2 regions of the Methylobacterium sp. 1A genome follow, and region 1 is predicted to be linked to the other one. Evidence: predicted binding sites of a transcription regulator. Region 1 holds the regulator's gene; the other holds the start of a gene.
The links. Region 1 encodes LexA, which represses DNA repair genes until DNA is damaged. Its sites were predicted from a motif close to TGTTCNNNNTGTGTTCNG; they were not measured.

Region 1 (3,401 bases):
GAGACATCATCGGCGGCCTCGCGTCAATCGCCCCGAAGCCGGCTCCCATCCCGGCCGCCCCTGCCCTCGCCCGCGCTGCGGCGCGGGCGCGGACCCGTGCCGCCCCGCGTCGCCGCGATGCGGCCGCCGGCATCCGCGACGGCGCGCATCTCCACCCCTGCGCGGCCTGTGGCCTTGAGGAACGCGGACAGGCGAGGCAGGGAAGATCGGAGCGCGGCTCCGGGAGCGGTCCCGGGCCTGGCCGTTCCGGTGGGCGCGCGGCGCCGTGCCGGGCATGCGGGAGGAACACGATGGCGGAGAGCACGGACCGGGGCTCCGGCTGGAGCCTTCAGGCGAGCGCCGTGCCCGACGGGGTGCGCCTGGAACTCGCCCTCGCCGACCTCGGCGGTGCGCCGGTCACCGCCGCGATCGTGCTCGACCGGACGGAGGCCCGGGCCTTCGCCCGCGCCCTGCTGGCCGCCGCCGGCGACGCCGCGGAGCGGACCTTCCCGAAGCCGGGCGCCTGAGGACGCGCCGCCAGCCGTCAGCGCACGCCGAGGCCCGGATTGCGGCCCGGCAGGCGGGGGACCACGGTGCCGCGCTTCTCGATCGGCGCGTCGCAGGCGTAGGCGAACTCAGTCTTCAGCGGATCGAACACGGTCTCGCCGGTGATCCGGCAATCCTCGCGCACGGTCTCGTCGAGATAGGCCCGGGCGGCGGTGCGGAAGCGCTTCACCCGGGTGGCGCCCGGCTCCGGATCGATCCGGACCTCGCTCAGGTTGCAGCCGGTATACTCGCGCAGGGCGTTGGACACGATCAGCATCCGGCGCAGCTGCCGGTTGTCGTAGACCTCGTAGGGCTCCTTGCAGCCGATCGTGACGACCTGGGGAGTGAGCGCCACGTAGTTCCGCGAGATGTAGGAGAATCCGGTGGTGCAGCCGGCGAGGCCGAGGGCGGCGAGGCCGAGGGGCAGCAGAGCTGCGGGTCGTCGCATCCTCGTCATTCCAAGAGGGTCCCAGCCCGCGCCCCGGATCCGCCGCCTTCCCGGCGGGGCGCCGCGATGCATTGAAACGGCTCCGCTTGCGCCGTCAATGCGTTTCTCGACCTTACTCCCGCGGGCGCGCCGCGGCGCGCCGGGCCGAGCGGTGCCGCTCTTGCGGAACACTTGCGGAACGTTTAACCTGTTCGTGATTTGTTTCGGAGACCGTCACGTGGCGGTCCGCCAAGCCGCGAGTCCCCCGTCGATGCTCACGCGCAAGCAGCTGGACCTCCTGCGATTCATCCAGAGCCGGATGCAGGAATGCGGTGTCCCGCCGTCGTTCGACGAGATGAAGGATGCCCTCGATCTCAAGTCGAAATCCGGCATCCACCGGCTGATCACGGCGCTCGAGGAGCGCGGCTTCCTCCGGCGCCTCCCCAATCGGGCGCGCGCCATCGAGGTGATCCGGATCCCCGAGAGCCTGACCCAGGCCGCTCCGGCGACTCAGGCCCCCGTCGAGCCGCGCCGCTTCACGCCGAGCGTGGTCGAGGGCGGTAAGTCCAAGCAGCCGCCGGCCCCGGCGAGCACGCGGATGATCGACGAGTCCGGCCGCGCCATCTCGATCCCGGTCATGGGCCGGATCGCGGCCGGTACGCCCGTCTCGGCGATCCAGAACCAGAGCCACGCCATCACCCTGTCGCCGGACTTCGTGGCCGGCGGCGAGCACTACGCCCTCGAGGTGCGCGGCGACTCGATGGTCGAGGCGGGCATCCTGGACGGCGACCTCGTGGTCATCCGCAAGCAGGAGACGGCCAATACCGGCGACATCATCGTGGCACTGATCGACGACGAGGAGGCGACGCTCAAGCGCCTGCGCCGCCGCGGCTCGTCGATCGCCCTCGAGGCCGCCAACCCGGCCTACGAGACCCGCGTGCTCGGGCCCGACCGGGTCCGGATCCAGGGCCGCCTCGTGAGCCTCGTCCGCCGCTACTGAAGCGGCTCGGCCGGCGCGTCGCCGGGGGCGAGGTCTCCGCCCGGCGCGGCGTCGGCCTCCGGCGTCGCGGCGACCCCGTCCTCCGCGGGGCGGTCGCCCGGCTCCGCGGTGACCGGCCGCGGCGGTCCAGGCCCGCGCCCGGCGGCCGGCTGCCAGGGCACGGCGCGGCCGTCGTTCCGGGCGTAGCGCGCGGCGAAGCCGTCGCCGTCGATCCGGAGGGCCACGGCCCCGCGGGCGGCGAGGACGCGCCGGTCGATCACCAGCGGCCCCGTGCAGGTCGGCGGCGCCGCGAGGCCCGTGATCAGCACCGCGGCGCGGGCGCAATCCTCCGGGAAGGCCCGCCGGTCCCGGACCAGGGCGACCGCCCGCCCGTCCGGCAGCCGGGCGGTGCAGCCGAGCCGGTCGCAGCGCCCGCTGCCCGACCGGACGATCAGCGCCGCGGACCGCCGCCCGTCGCCGTCCGCCTTCAGCCACTGCTCGAGGACGAAGCCCGAAGGGCTGCCGAGGGCCGCGAGCCGCCCGTCCGGGCCCCGCACCGCGGCCCCCGCGCCCTGCCGGTCGACGTAGAGGTCGTAGTGGTCGGGCCGGGCCGCGAGGACGAGCCCGAGCAGGACCGGCGGCACGGCGAGCCAGCGCAGGCGCGAGGCCGGCAGCGTCCCCAGCAGCAGGCCGGCGGTCAGCAGGGCCAGCGCCCCGGCGCCGAAGGCCGGCAGCACCAGGACCGCCCGCTCGAACCCGGCGATCCAGTCCGAGATCGCCAGCATCCCGGCCACCGCCTGCCCCATCAGCCACCAGACCGGCCGGTCGAGGGCGAAGGGATAGGCGAGGCAGCCGATCACCGCGGCGGGCATCACCACCAGGGAGACGAGCGGCAGGGTCAGGGCGTTGCCGACGAGGCCGAAGGGCTGGACCGTCTGGAAGTGGTAGGTGGCGAAGGGGGCCGTCGCGACCTGCGCCACCAGGGTCGTGGCCAGGGTCCCGGTGATCGCCGACAGGCCGGTCCCGACGAGCCGCCCGATCCGCCCGGCCCCCGGGCGCACGAGCAGCCGCCCGTCGATCAGCCGCGCGCAGGCGATCAGCCCGGCCACGGCGCCGAAGGACATCTGGAAGCTCGGGCCGAGCAGGCCCTCCGGCTCCCGGGCGAGCGCGATCAGCGCCGCGAGGGCGAGGTTGCGCATCGACAGGGCCGGCCGGTCCACCAGGATCGCGCCGAGCATGATCAGGGTCATGATCAGCGAGCGCTCGGCCGCGATGTCCCAGCCCGAGAAGGCGCAGTAGGCGGTGACGCCGACCATGGCGAAGCCGGCCGCGATCTTCTTGATCGGCCAGAGCAGCGCGCAGAGCGGCACCGCGGCGAGGAGCGCCCGCACCAGCCAGAACACCACGCCGGCGGCCAGCACCATGTGGAGGCCCGAGATCGACACCACGTGGTAGATGCCGGCGGCGCGG
Region 2 (3,401 bases), 460 kb from region 1:
CAGGTCCGAGAACCACCGGTGCGCCTCGGAGACCGAGAGGGCGGTCACGTCGGCGATGTCCGCCATGGCGACCTTCACGGCCAGAGCCTCGGGTTTCAGCCGCTTGCCGCCGCAGGCGGCGCAGGGCGTCTCGCTCATGAAGCGCCCGATCTCCTCGCGCACGGCGTCCGAGTCGCTCTCCTTGTAGCGGCGCTCCAGGTTCGGGATCACGCCCTCGAAGGGCTTGTTGACCGTGTACTTGCGCAAGCCGTCGTCGTAGGCGAAGCGCACCGCCTGCTTGCCCGAGCCGTAGAGCACGATGGCGCGGGCCGTCTCCGACAGGCTCTGCCAGGGGACGCCCGTCTTGAAGCCGAAATGCTCGGCGAGCGCCTCGAGCGTCTGGCCGTAATAGGGCGAGGTCGACTTCGCCCAGGGGCCGACCGCGCCGCGCTTCAGGCTTAAGCCAGGGTCGGAGATCACCAGCTCGGGATCGATCCGCATCTCGTGGCCGATGCCGCTGCAGGTCGGGCAGGCGCCGAACGGGTTGTTGAACGAGAACAGCCGCGGCTCGATCTCCGCGATGGTGAAGCCCGAGACCGGGCAGGCGAAGCGCGACGAGAAGGTGACGGTCCGCGGCGCCTCGCCCTCGGGGGCGTCGGCGAACACGATCTCGGCGACGCCGTCGGCGAGTTCCAGCGCGGTCTCGAAGGAATCGGCGAGCCGCGAGCCGATATCGGCCCGGACCACGATCCGGTCCACCACCACGTCGATGTCGTGCTTGAACTTCTTGTCGAGCTTGGGCACATCGTCGATGGCGTAGTATTCGCCGTTCACGCGCAGCCGCTGGAAGCCTTTTTTCTGGTATTCGGCGATCTCCTTGCGGTACTCGCCTTTCCGCCCGCGGACCACGGGCGCCAGCAGGTAGAGCCGGGTCTTCTCCGGCAGTTCCAGCACCCGGTCGACCATCTGCTGGACGGTCTGGCTCTCGATCGGCAGGCCGGTGGCCGGCGAGTAGGGGATGCCGACCCGCGCCCAGAGCAGGCGCATGTAGTCGTAGATCTCGGTCACCGTCCCCACGGTCGAGCGGGGGTTCTTCGAGGTGGTCTTCTGCTCGATCGAGATCGCCGGCGACAGCCCGTCGATCTGGTCGACGTCGGGCTTGGACATCATCTCCAGGAACTGGCGGGCGTAGGCCGAGAGCGACTCGACGTAGCGGCGCTGCCCCTCGGCGTAGATCGTGTCGAAGGCGAGCGACGACTTGCCCGAGCCCGAGAGCCCGGTGAAGACCACGAGCTTGTCCCGCGGGATGGTCAGGTCGACGTTCTTGAGATTGTGCTCCCGGGCGCCGCGGATCGCGATGACCCGCCGGTCCTCGACGGGGGCCGGCGCGGCGTCGAACAGGGCCTCCAGCTTGGCGTCGATGGCGGCTTCGTTCCGCGCGCCGGGGGAGCTGGATTTCGCGCGAACCGGCTTGGACTCGGGCACCTTGGACTGGGGCGCCTTGGACTGGGGCGCCTTGGCCGTCGCCGGGGCTTTCGGAGCCGTCTTGGAAGGCGCTTTGGCGGCAGCTTTCGGTGCGGCTTGGGCAGCACCGACGCGGCTTGCGGCACGACTTCCAGCTTGGGCTTTGGCCATGAGGGCGGCGGTCTTTCGAGGCGTCGACCGAGGCATCGACGAAGTCGGACGGATTCGCGCGCGGGCCAGCCGCCGCTCCGGCTCATGTCGAGCCCGAGGGGGCCCGCGGCAAGATGCGGCCGGCGGGACGCAGGCCCGTCATGCGCCGCCCTTGCTAGAACGAAACGCGTACGTCGGCAACCGCTCGGTGAACGCGCGACCGTCTTCGCGAGCGCAGCGAAGCGATGACGCGGTGGAGCCAGCGGCCGCGATCGGAGTCCGGTGGCCCCAGCTTCGCCGTAGCTCGATTCGCCAAACCTTGGCCCACCTTCGGTGTTGCACCGCGGGCGCCGAGATCCACGTCGCCGTATCCCGCCCTCAGATCCACATCCCGACAGGTATCGATGCCAGCATGCGACGCGACCGATCCGGCCGCCCTCCGCGGTTCCGACGACCGCACGGCCACCCAGCAGCGCCTGTCCACGCGGCTGCTGTTCCTGATCGTGGGCATCGCCAACGCCACCTGGGCGCCCCTGGTGCCGCTGGTGAAGGACCGCGCCGGCCTCGACGCGGCGGGGCTCGGCCTGCTGCTCCTCACCTTCGGCGTCGGCTCGATCCTGGCGATGCCGAGCGCCGGGGCCGCGGCCGCGCGGCTCGGCTTCCGGCCGGTCCTGCTCGCCGGCACGCTCGCGATCGGCGTCGCCCTGCCGGTGCTGGCCGTCGGCTCCGGGCTCGTGCCGCTCACCGGGGCGCTGCTGCTGTTCGGGGCCGGGATGGGGGCGGTGGACTGCGTCATGAACCTGCAGGCTGTCGTGGTGGAGCGCGCCGCCGGGCGCCCGATGATGTCGGGCTTCCACGGTCTCTACAGCCTCGGCTGCATCCTGGGGGCGCTGCTGGCCAGCGTCCTGATGGGCACCGGCCTGGGCGCCGGCTGGAGCGTGCTGATCCTGGTCGCCGGCATCGTGGCCCTGTTCGCGGCCGCCTGGCCGGGCATCCTTCCGGCCGGCGGGGCAGGGGGAAGCGGCGGGCCCGCCTTCGCGCTGCCCCGCGGCCCGGTGCTGGTGCTGGGCCTGCTCTGCTTCGTGGTGTTCCTGACCGAGGGCTCGGCCCTCGACTGGAGCGCGGTGTTCCTGATCCAGCAGCGCGGGCTCGATCCGGCCTGGGCGGCGCTCGGCTACGCTTCCTTCTCGGTCACCATGACGGCCGGCCGGCTCGGCGGGGATGCGATCGTGGCCCGCCTCGGCCGGCGGCCCGTGGTGATCCTCGGCGGCCTGCTGGCGGCGGCCGGCCTCGCGCTCTCGGTCGTCATCCCGGCCTGGGAGGCGGCGCTCGCCGGCTACGCCCTGGTCGGGGCGGGCTGCGCCAACATCGTCCCGGTCCTGTTCACGGCGGCGGGGCGCCAGACCGCGATGCCCGCGCGCGTGGCGGTGCCCGCGGTGACGACGCTGGGCTATGCCGGGGTGCTGGCGGGGCCCGCGCTGATCGGCTTCGCCGCGCAGGCGCTCGGCCTGCCCGCGTCCCTGCTGATCGTGGCGGCGCTGCTCCTCGGCGTGGCGGCGGCCGGCCGGTCCCTGCGGGTGTGACCCCTCACGCCTCGGCGTTGCGCGCCATGAAGGTGGCGGGCGTCCCGTCCTCCGGGTTCACGAAGACGATGTCGGTCGGCGCCCGCCGGGGCGTGTCGATCGACAGGAACACCACCGGGTCCCCGGGCTCGAGCGCCGGCATCGCGTGGACCGTGCCCTTCTCGAAGAACAGGAGCTGGCCCGGGCCGAACGCCGTCTCGGCGGCCGGATCGCCCAGCCAGACCC

Region 2: uvrA (excinuclease ABC subunit UvrA) is a predicted target of LexA. The motif match lies at 1,770-1,787, and genes of this name have one in related genera.

Annotation. Positions count from the first base shown of each region.
Region 1 covers NZ_JBYQVE010000001.1:3,090,357-3,093,757, reverse strand. Annotated here, with positions in the region: gene ACX9MN_RS15115 (hypothetical protein) at 291-506, shown strand; gene ACX9MN_RS15110 (hypothetical protein) at 524-973, opposite strand; gene lexA (transcriptional repressor LexA) at 1,224-1,952, shown strand; gene ACX9MN_RS15100 (ComEC/Rec2 family competence protein) at 1,946-3,401, opposite strand, start outside.
Region 2 covers NZ_JBYQVE010000001.1:3,548,035-3,551,435, forward strand. Annotated here, with positions in the region: gene uvrA (excinuclease ABC subunit UvrA) at 1-1,614, opposite strand, end outside; gene ACX9MN_RS17170 (MFS transporter) at 1,998-3,176, shown strand; gene ACX9MN_RS17175 (cupin domain-containing protein) at 3,181-3,401, opposite strand, start outside.